DNA from 2 places in the Pseudomonas sp. 14P5.3.2 genome. Region 1 is predicted to be linked to the other one. Evidence: riboswitches for the same ligand, from Rfam matches in the RefSeq annotation. Region 1 holds a riboswitch; the other holds the start of a gene.
The links. A riboswitch is a leader RNA that binds a small molecule or an ion and turns the genes downstream of it on or off. The one in region 1 is predicted to bind cobalamin.

Region 1 (4,955 bases):
GGGCCAGTTCGGCGACGAAATCCATGCGTTCGGGTTGCGCCCGGTAGCAGACCACATCGGACTGGCTGCGCTCACTGCGCCAGGCCAGATCCTTGAAGCTGATCGGCCGGCTGATGATGCGTCCATCAAGTTCCGGCAAGGCGATGTGCATCGCCAGATCCCGTGGCCCGAGGCCCTGCTCGCTGTCGCGCCAGCCCGGTTCGTTGTCCTGAGCGCAGATCGCCTGAATCACCGGAATATTGCGCCGGAACGGCCGCAGATGCGGGGCTTCCGGGCTGGATTGCGCGAAGCCGGTGGTGTTGAGAATCACCGCCGCCTCGACCTCATCCAGCCAGTCCTCGACCACCGACAGGCAGCCGGGCTCTTTCAGGCTGGCGACGGCAATCGGCAACGGATTAAGCCCCGCCGCCTGCAAGCGCTGGCAGAACACATCGATGAACGCGGTGTTGGCCGCTTGCAAATGCGAGCGATAAAACAACACCGCCGCGACCGGTTGACCGGGCAGCCATTCGGCTTGCCAGTCGCTCAGTGCGGCGGTGTTTTTCTGTGGGTGGTAAATCGCCGTACGCGGCAGCGCTTGCGGCTCGCCCCAGGCGTAATCCCGCGCCAGCCAGCGGTTGGCCAGACAACGAAAGAAATCCAGCGCATTGCCCATGCCGCCCTGACGCAGGAACTGCCAGAGGCGGTCGCGATCTTCGGCGGGCACGGTGCTCAGGTCGCTGAGTTCCGGGTCGGGACGGTCATCACCGGGCACCAGAATCACCTGCACGCCGCGCTCGGACAATTCCACCAGACGCTCGACACCGTAACGCCAATAGGCGATGCCGCCGTGCAGCGAAATCAGAATCACCTTGGCGTGACGCAACACCTCATCGACATATAGATCGACCGAGGCGTGATTCTGCACCTGCATCGGATTGGCCAGGCGCAGGCTCGGGTAATCCTCGGGCAATTGCTGCGCCGCTTCGGCGAGCAGCGCCAGGCTGGAATCGCCGCTGCACAGGATCACCAGCTCGGCGGGGGTTTGTCCAAGGTCGGCAATGTTGTCATCCGACACGAAACCGCCGGGCTGGGTCCTGAGCAGGTGCATGGCTTAAACGCTGAGCGCGGCGCGCAGTTGCGCTTCGAGTTGCGCAGCGTCGAGTTCCTGACCAATCAGCACCAGACGGGTGACGCGCGCTTCGTCAGCACCCCACTGCCGGTCGAAGTGCTTGTCGAAACGCGTGCCTACGCCTTGAATCAACAGGCGCATCGGCTTGTTCGGAATCGCCGCGAAGCCCTTCACGCGCAGGATGCCGTGCTTGACCACCAGTTGCGTCAGCGCGTCGAGCAGCAGGCTTTCGTCGGCTTGCGGCAGTTCGATCGAGATCGAATCGAAGGCGTCGTGATCGTGGTCATCGTGATCGTCATCACCGTCGTGGTGGTGGTCGTGATGGCTGTGGCGGCTGTCGATGTGTTCTTCAGAGCCGGCGCCGAGGCCGATCAGCACGTCCAGCGGCAGGCGACCGTTGCTGGCTTCGATGATTTTTACTGCGGGCGGCAGTTCTTCGGCGACTTCAGCGCGAACGCGAGCCAGATCTTCCGCGCTGGTCTGGTCGGCCTTGTTCAGGATCACCAGGTCGGCGCTGGCCAGTTGGTCGGCGAACAACTCATGAAGTGGCGATTCGTGATCGAGGTTCGGATCGAGTTTGCGCTGGGCATCGACCTGATCCGGGAACGCGGCAAACGTGCCAGCGGCCACGGCCGGGCTGTCGACCACGGTGATCACCGCGTCAACCGTGCAGGCGCTGCGAATTTCCGGCCACTGGAAAGCTTGCACCAGTGGTTTTGGCAGGGCCAGACCGGACGTCTCGATCAGGATGTGGTCGAGGTCGCCGCGACGCGCAACCAGTTCGCGCATCACCGGGAAAAACTCTTCCTGGACCGTGCAGCACAGGCAGCCGTTGGCCAGTTCGTAGACGCGGCCGGTGGCTTCTTCTTCGGTGCAGCCGATGGTGCATTGCTTGAGGATTTCACCGTCGATGCCCAGTTCGCCGAACTCGTTGACGATCACGGCGATGCGACGGCCCTGAGCGTTGTCGAGCATGTGCCGCAGCAAGGTGGTTTTGCCCGAGCCGAGAAAACCGGTGACGATGGTGACGGGGAGTTTGGCCAGTGTTTTCATCGGATGCCCTTTGGCAAGGGGGCGGGCATACGGGACGAGATCCGCTGCGAACGTGCGCGCGGAAGAATTCGCCACCGGATCACCCCGCCCGGTTGTAGTGAGAAATCTGTGACGAGGCAGGTCTCCTGGCTGACGGTGTTCAGGCCTTGGGCCCGGCATTCGCTGCGCCTTCCCGCTGGCTCTGTGGATTGAGCTGGCAGTGGCGTGGCAACGAATTTCACCGTTCACAGTTGCGGGGGCAGCCGCGGCTTTGACCGCGTTCCCTTCTTAGCTTCGGCGTGGGCCGAAGAACCTCGAAAGCGCAAGGCTACGCATGGCTTGAGGATGGGTCAATGTTTGGATTGGGGGCATATCCGTTGCTGCGGGGGTTGCTGATTACGGTTTCGCCGTTGCGGCGGGTCACTTTTGCCAGACTTCGCGTTAAGGGGTTTGGTTTTTTTGGATTGGGGGCATATCCGTTTCTGCGGGTGTCGCCGCTGGCGGTTTCGCTCTTACAGCGAGTCACCTTTTCCAAACGCCGAAAAGGTAACCCAAAAGGCTTTGCCCCGGCGTACGGCACTTCGCTGAGGCTCAGTGTTCCCTCGCTACGGTGTCCATCCGGGGGCATCGCCTACGGTTTGCTTCGCTGCACCTCCTCTCGATGGATGCGGCTTCGCCGCATGGCGCTGCGCGCCTAACCCCCGGATGGACACCTTCGCTCGGCCTGCCGAAGGGGCTGAAGATCAAAAGCCACATCAAAAGCCAAAGCCAAAGCCAAAGCCAAAGCCAAAGCCAAAGCCAAAGCCAAAGCCAAAGCCAAAGCAGATCAAAAGATCACAGCCTTCGGCAGTTCCTGCATGGCATTGGATGCATTCAGTTAGAAATTGGTCGGCTGGTAGGCCGCCTTCGCGAGCAAGCCCGCTCCCACAGTTGAGCCGGGTGCATCCGCAAGAAATTGGTCGGCTGTCAGGCCGCCATCGCCAGCAGGCTGGCTCCTACAGTTCAGATTGCGTGCAGCCCCATGCGGCGCAGCCGCCCCACTCAACACAATGAGCGTTAGCTCGAGTAAAGCTTTTGATCTCAGGGCCCGTCGGCAGGCTGAGTGGAGGGAGTTATCCGGGGGTGGGAGCGCAGCGACCGTTTGGCGCAGCCAAACACAGCGAGAGGAGGTGCAGCGAAGCAAACCGTAGGCGCTGCCCCCCGGATGAATCCCGGAGCGAAGGAACCCGAGCCTAAGCGAGGGCCGAACGTCAGGGCACAGACCTTTTGGTTACTTTTGGGGCGTTTGCCAAAAGTGACCCGCCGTAAGGGCGGAACCCTAATCAGCAACACCCGCAGCACCGGATCCACCCACAAAATTGACTACATTCCCCAACCCATGCTCTCCTACACAACTTGTTACGGGTGCCCTTCACAGGGTGAAACGGGAAACCGGTGAATCATGTGCTTTACTCAAAGCCATGTCAGTCCGGTGCTGCCCCCGCAACGGTAAGCGAGCGAAGCGTCGAATCCACTGTGCCGTACGGCATGGGAAGGTGACGCTTGCAGGTCGGCCTGACGCCAACCCCTCGTGAGCCCGGAGACCGGCCCGCAACACACAGTGCGCATTTTGCGTCGCTGAACATAACAAACCCGCGGTGGGCGGGCGCTGTTCGAACCTCTGCGTGCCCGACTCGCAGGGGTTTTCATGCGCTCTATCAACCCGCTGACACTCCAGAGGGAAGCGCCATGTCAATCATCAGCAGCACCGGCAGCAACACCGACAAAATCTCCAGCACCGCCACGTTGAGCCAACGCCTGACCGCCGCGATCTTCGCGTCTATCCTGGGCGCCAGTCTGGTGTACTTCGCCGGCTTCTCGCACATCGAAGCGGTGCACAACGCCGCTCACGATACCCGCCACAGCGCCGCGTTCCCGTGCCACTGAGACCTGCCGACATGATCAAGCGTATTGCGCAAACCGCAGGCTTCACCGGTCTGCTGGCCGCCCTGCTGCTGACCCTGCTGCAAAGCTTCTGGGTCTCGCCACTGATTCTGCAGGCCGAAACCTTCGAGAAATCCGAACCGGTGGCCGTTCACGAACACGCCGCCGGCACAGCCGCACACACTCACGACGCCGAAGCCTGGGAGCCGGAAAACGGCTGGCAGCGCGTGGTCTCGACCACCGGCGGCAATCTGGTGGTGGCGGTCGGTTTCGCCCTGATGCTCGCGGGTCTATACACCCTGCGCGCACCGACCAAAACCTCGCAGGGCCTGCTCTGGGGCCTCGCCGGTTACGCGACCTTCGTCCTCGCGCCAACCCTCGGCCTGCCGCCTGAACTGCCAGGCACCGCGGCGGCCGATCTGGCTTCGCGGCAAACGTGGTGGATCGGCACCGCCGCCTCCACTGCAGTCGGCCTGGCGCTGATCGTGTTCAGCCGTCACTGGCTGATGAAGCTGCTGGGCGTGGCGATTCTTGCCGTGCCGCACGTGATTGGCGCACCGCAACCGGAAGTGCACTCGATGCTCGCCCCGGAAGCACTGGAAGCCCAGTTCAAAATCGCTTCGCAGTTGACCAACGTGGCGTTCTGGCTGGCCCTGGGCCTGATCAGCGCCTGGTTGTTCCGCCGCAAAAGCGCTGGTCAATACCACGCATGACCGATGACCGCGCAGCGCCGACCTTCGTGGTCGGCCTGGGCTGCCAGCGCGGCTGCCCGGCCAGTACGCTGCGCGCGTTACTCGATCAGGCATTACAGGCACATCGCATCGAACTCGAAGCGGTCAAGGCGTTGGCCAGCATCGATTTGAAGCGCGATGAGCCCGGTTTGCAGGAG
Region 2 (4,955 bases), on a different contig from region 1:
CCATCAGCGCTGCGACCAGCACTTCGGCGCAGTCGTTGATGCCTTCGACCTTGAGTTTCATGAACTCGTCGCTGCGCTCGCCGAGGGCTTCGGCGGTGCGGATGCGCTCTTCTTCGACGAGGTGCTGAATCTGCCCGCGCAAGGCGCGATCGCTGATGCGGATGAAGCGCCACGGCTGCATCAGGCCGACGCTGGGCGCCTGATGCGCGGCTTCGAGCAGGCGGCGCAGCAGCTCCGGTTCGACCGTGCCGCCGGTGAAGTGGCGCATGTCGCGGCGTTCGGCGATGGCTTTATAGATCGCTGTGCGCTCGGCCTCGGAATATGCGTTGTCGGTCATGGCCTCTTCGCGAGCAAGCTCGCTCCCACATTGGACGGGGTGCTTGCTCAAGAAACGCGATCCCCTGTGGGAGCGAGCTTGCTCGCGAAGGCGACCTTGAGGTCTGGCGCAAATAATGCGGCAATCGCAGTCGGATTCGACGGAAAGTAGAAATGCACGTACGACGCCGTCATCCGCCCCTCCCGATAAACCGCCTCGGCCCCACGCCCGCCGTTCGGGCTCAGGCCTCGGGCAATCGGCGTCAGATCGGTGCTGGTCAGGGAATGGTGATAGGTGTGACCGCGCAACGAACCTTCCGGCAAATCCACCGCTTGCAGTGCCAGTGCCGCCAGACGCTTTTGCATCACCGCCTCACCGCGCAGCAGCCCCACCAGTTCGGCGCGGGTGCCGTCGACATCGGTCAACGCGTCGAGCAGATAGAGCATGCCGCCACATTCGGCGAGCAGCGGTTTGCCGGCGGCGTGGTGCGCACGGATCGCGTCGAGCATCGCGGTGTTTTGCGCCAGCGCGACATGGTGCAATTCCGGGTAACCACCGGGCAGATACAGGCTGTCGGCCTCGGGTAATTGCGTATCGCGGATCGGCGAGAAGAAGCTCAACTCGGCGCCCATCGCCCGCAGCAGATCGAGACTGGCGCCATAGGTGAAGGCAAAAGCCTCATCGCGAGCGACAGCAATGCGCACGCCGTCGAGCAGCGGTTCAGCAGGGATCACTTCGGGCGCGGCGAATGCCACGGCCGGTGGCAGCGCTACCTCGCAACTGCTGGCCAAGGCTTCGGCGGCGGCGTCGAGACGCAGATCCAGATCATTCAGTTCACTGGCCTGCACCAGACCGAGATGGCGGCTCGGCAACTCGATCCCGGTTTCCCGGGACAATGCGCCGTACCAGCGCAAACCTTCGGTGAGGCTGCCTTCGAGCAATTGCGCATGACGCAAAGTGCCGACACGGTTGGCCAGCACGCCAGCGAACGGCAGATCCGGCTGATAACGCGCCAGCCCCAGCGCCAACGCGCCAAAGGTCTGGGCCATGGCGGTACCGTCGATCACGCCGAGTACCGGCACGCCGAAATGCCGCGCCAGATCGGCGCTGGACGGCGTGCCGTCGAACAGGCCCATCACGCCTTCGATCAGGATCAGATCGGCTTCGGCGGCGGCTTCCCACAACAGGCGGCGGCTTTCTTGCTCGCCGACCATCCACATGTCCAGTTGATACACCGGCGCACCGCTGGCGCGCTCGAGAATCATCGGGTCGAGAAAGTCCGGGCCGCACTTGAACACGCGCACCTTGCGCCCCTGATTGCGATGCAAGCGAGCGAGCGCGGCGGTGACGGTGGTCTTGCCCTGACCGGAGGCCGGCGCGGCAATCAGTACCGCCGGACAGTGACGTGGTTGATTCAAAGTTCGACGCCTTTCTGCGCTTTGATGCCGGCCTGGAAGGCGTGTTTGAGCATGCCCATTTCGGTGACGGTATCGCCCATCTCGATCATTTCCGGCTTGGCCGCGCGACCGGTGACGATCACGTGTTGCATCGGCGGACGCGCCTGCAGGTCGCTGAGCACTCGATCCAGATCGAGGTAGCCATGCTTGAGGGCGATGTTCAGTTCGTCCAGCACCACCAGGCCAATCGACGGATCGCGCAGCAACTCGTGGGATACGGCCCACGCGGCTTCGGCGGCAGCGATGTCACGTTGGCGATCCTGGGTTTCCCAGGTGAAGCCCTCGCCCATCACGTGAAAGCGCACTTGCTCGGGGAAACGGCGGAAGAACAGTTCTTCGCCCGTGCTGTTGCGGCCTTTGATGAACTGCACCACGCCGCACTGCATGCCATGGCCCATGGCGCGGGCGAGCATGCCGAACGCCGAGCTGCTTTTGCCTTTGCCATTGCCGGTCAACACCAGCACCAGGCCGCATTCGTCAGGCGAATTGGCGATGCGTTCGTCGATCACGGCTTTTTTGCGCTGCATACGCGCCAGATGGCGTTCGTCGCGCTCGGGGGAATCGGTCATGGGGGAGCTCTCCGTTGAGGCTGGATAACGGCGGGCAGGCACAAGAATAGACGGCAAAAAGCCTGGCATCGCCCACCGTGATGCCGCTGGATGGATCAGGCCGGTCTCCGGGCTCATGAGCGGCGAATCGCCTGACTGCGCGCCTTCCCGCGTCGTCGACACAGTGGCTCAATGCACAGTTTTCACTCATTTACCGTTGCGGGGGCAGCGCCGGGATCGTGATCGTTCTTCGCCTGAAGACAACCCTCACCGACTTCCCTGTTTCACTCTGTCGACACAGGTCACAGAGCACCTGAAACAAGCCGCGAAGGTTAGAGGGTTGGGGGTGGAGCGTCAATTAAAGAGGGGGCCGTCGGGCGAATAACTGTCGCCGATCAATTATCTGACGCCAATCTTGTGCCACACTGAGACAAGTGATATCAAAGAGCCATGCTTTTGGTTGAAAAAGCACATCACAACAATAAGGATGATGACGATGCAAGGCATGATCATCAGCAACCCGCGCCTGGAATTCCTGCGCCCGATGCTTGAACGCTGGTTTGACTGTATCGACCGCTACAACGCTGTACGCGGCGACAACGACACCCCTTACTGGCATGACGAGAAAGCCAATCTCGGACTGCTCTCCGCGGCGGCATGGATGGCCGAGCTGGTAACCCTTTGCGATACCGCCACGCGCAAACAGAACGAGGACGGCGAACGCAACGCCCGCGCCGATCTGTTCATTGCCGGGGCCGAAGACCGCGCCTATCTTCAGGCGACCCAGCGCTGGCCGCGAGTCAACAACCTCAACCTGACCCAGGCCCTGCTGGAGATCACCAGCGACGCCAAACGCATCAGTTTTGCCAGCGACCTCAAGCTCGGCTGCCTGTTCGTCGCCCCGCAGAAAGCCCAGCACAGCGCCAGCCCCGAAGAGTTGCAGGACATGGTCGACGACCTGCAAAAGGAACACTGCTGCGCAGTGGCCTGGTATTTCCCCTACGCCTACCGCAAGTTGCGCAGCGAAGCGGGCAACTATCACCCGGGCATCGCCGTGCTGTTCAAAGAGGCCCGCGGTTGAGCGGTTGAACCATCGGGTGCGCACACTCCTCTATGATTAGGCATGCATTCATAGGGAAGATCAGTAATGCGCAAAACCCAACTCGCTCTCGTCATCGCCCTCGCCGGAGGGCTCGCCGCCTGTGGTGAATCCTCCAGCCTGCAAGTTTCCGACGGCACCGGTCCGTCACCGAAACTGCCCGAACCGAACAAAACCCTGATCCCGACGGTGAACATCGCCCCGGCGATCGGCTGGCCCGCCGGCGGCAAACCGACCGCCGCAGCCGGCACGCAAGTGGCAGCGTTTGCCGAAGGCCTCGACCATCCACGCTGGCTCTATGTCCTGCCCAACGGCGACGTGCTGGTGGCGGAAACCAACGCCCCACCGAAACCCGATGACAGCACCGGCATTCGTGGCTGGGTGATGAAGAAAGTCATGGGCAAGGCCGGTGCTGGCGTGCCGAGCCCGAACCGCATCACCCTGCTGCGCGACGCCGACCACGATGGCGTGGCCGAAACGCGCACGGTGTTTCTGCAAAACCTCAACTCGCCGTTTGGCATGACCCTGGTCGGCAATGACCTGTACGTCGCTGACACCGATCGCCTGCTGCGCTTCCACTACGAACCCGGCGCGACCGAAATCAAGACCCAGCCGATCAAGGTCACCGACCTGCCGGGCGGCACGCTGAACCACCACTGGACCAAGAACGTCATCGCCAGCAAGGACGGCAGCAAGCTGTACGTCACCGTCGGCTCGAACAGCAACGTCGGCGAGAATGGTCTGGATAAAGAAGAAGGTCGCGCGGCGATTTGGGAAGTCGATCGCGCCACCGGCAACCACCGGATTTTCGCCTCGGGCATCCGCAACCCCAACGGTCTTGCCTGGGAACCCACCACGGGTGCGCTGTGGACAGCGGTGAACGAGCGTGACGAAATCGGCAGCGACCTGGTGCCGGACTACATCACCTCGGTCAAGGACGGCGGTTTTTACGGCTGGCCATTCAGCTATTACGGTCAACACGTGGATGTGCGAGTAAAACCGCAGAATCCGGATCTGGTGGCCAAAGCCATCGCTCCGGACTACGCCGTCGGCCCGCACACCGCCTCGCTGGGCCTGACGTTCGCCGATGGCAACAGCCTGCCGGCGCAATTCAAGGAGGGCGCCTTCATCGGCCAGCACGGCTCGTGGAACCGCAAACCGCACAGTGGCTACAAAGTGATTTTCGTACCGTTCGCCGCCGGCAAGCCGAACGGACAACCGATCGATGTGCTGACCGGGTTCCTCGACAAGGATGAGAACGCCTTGGGCCGCCCGGTGGGGGTGGTGATCGACCAGCAAGGTGGTTTGCTGGTGGCGGATGATGTGGGGAACAAGGTTTGGCGGGTGTCGTCCGCTAAATAAATCAGGGCCCGACACATAACAAATGTGGGAGCGGGCTTGCTCGCGAAAGCGTCAGGTCATTCAACATCATGGATGAATGACACACCGCATTCGCGAGCAAGCCCGCTCCCACATTTAGATTTTCAGCGTTTACGGGTTATGCGCCAGATGCTCCGGCTGCAACACCCGCTTGG

Region 2: linked by a shared signal. The riboswitch ahead of cobO (cob(I)yrinic acid a,c-diamide adenosyltransferase) and the one ahead of cobW (cobalamin biosynthesis protein CobW) in region 1 are both predicted to bind cobalamin.

What each region holds. Positions count from the first base shown of each region.
Region 1 covers NZ_JBYOKU010000003.1:61,406-66,360, reverse strand. The annotation lists gene cobN (cobaltochelatase subunit CobN) at 1-1,090, opposite strand, end outside; gene cobW (cobalamin biosynthesis protein CobW) at 1,094-2,164, opposite strand; cobalamin riboswitch at 2,263-2,475, opposite strand; cobalamin riboswitch at 3,529-3,749, shown strand; gene AC27VU_RS03280 (CbtB domain-containing protein) at 3,872-4,069, shown strand; gene AC27VU_RS03275 (CbtA family protein) at 4,081-4,779, shown strand; gene AC27VU_RS03270 (cobalamin biosynthesis protein) at 4,776-4,955, shown strand, end outside.
Region 2 covers NZ_JBYOKU010000056.1:17,484-22,438, reverse strand. The annotation lists gene bluB (5,6-dimethylbenzimidazole synthase) at 1-337, opposite strand, end outside; gene AC27VU_RS27800 (cobyrinic acid a,c-diamide synthase CobB) at 385-1,734, opposite strand; gene cobO (cob(I)yrinic acid a,c-diamide adenosyltransferase) at 1,731-2,342, opposite strand; cobalamin riboswitch at 2,424-2,653, opposite strand; gene AC27VU_RS27790 (hypothetical protein) at 2,818-3,402, shown strand; gene AC27VU_RS27785 (PQQ-dependent sugar dehydrogenase) at 3,469-4,782, shown strand; gene AC27VU_RS27780 (C40 family peptidase) at 4,912-4,955, opposite strand, start outside.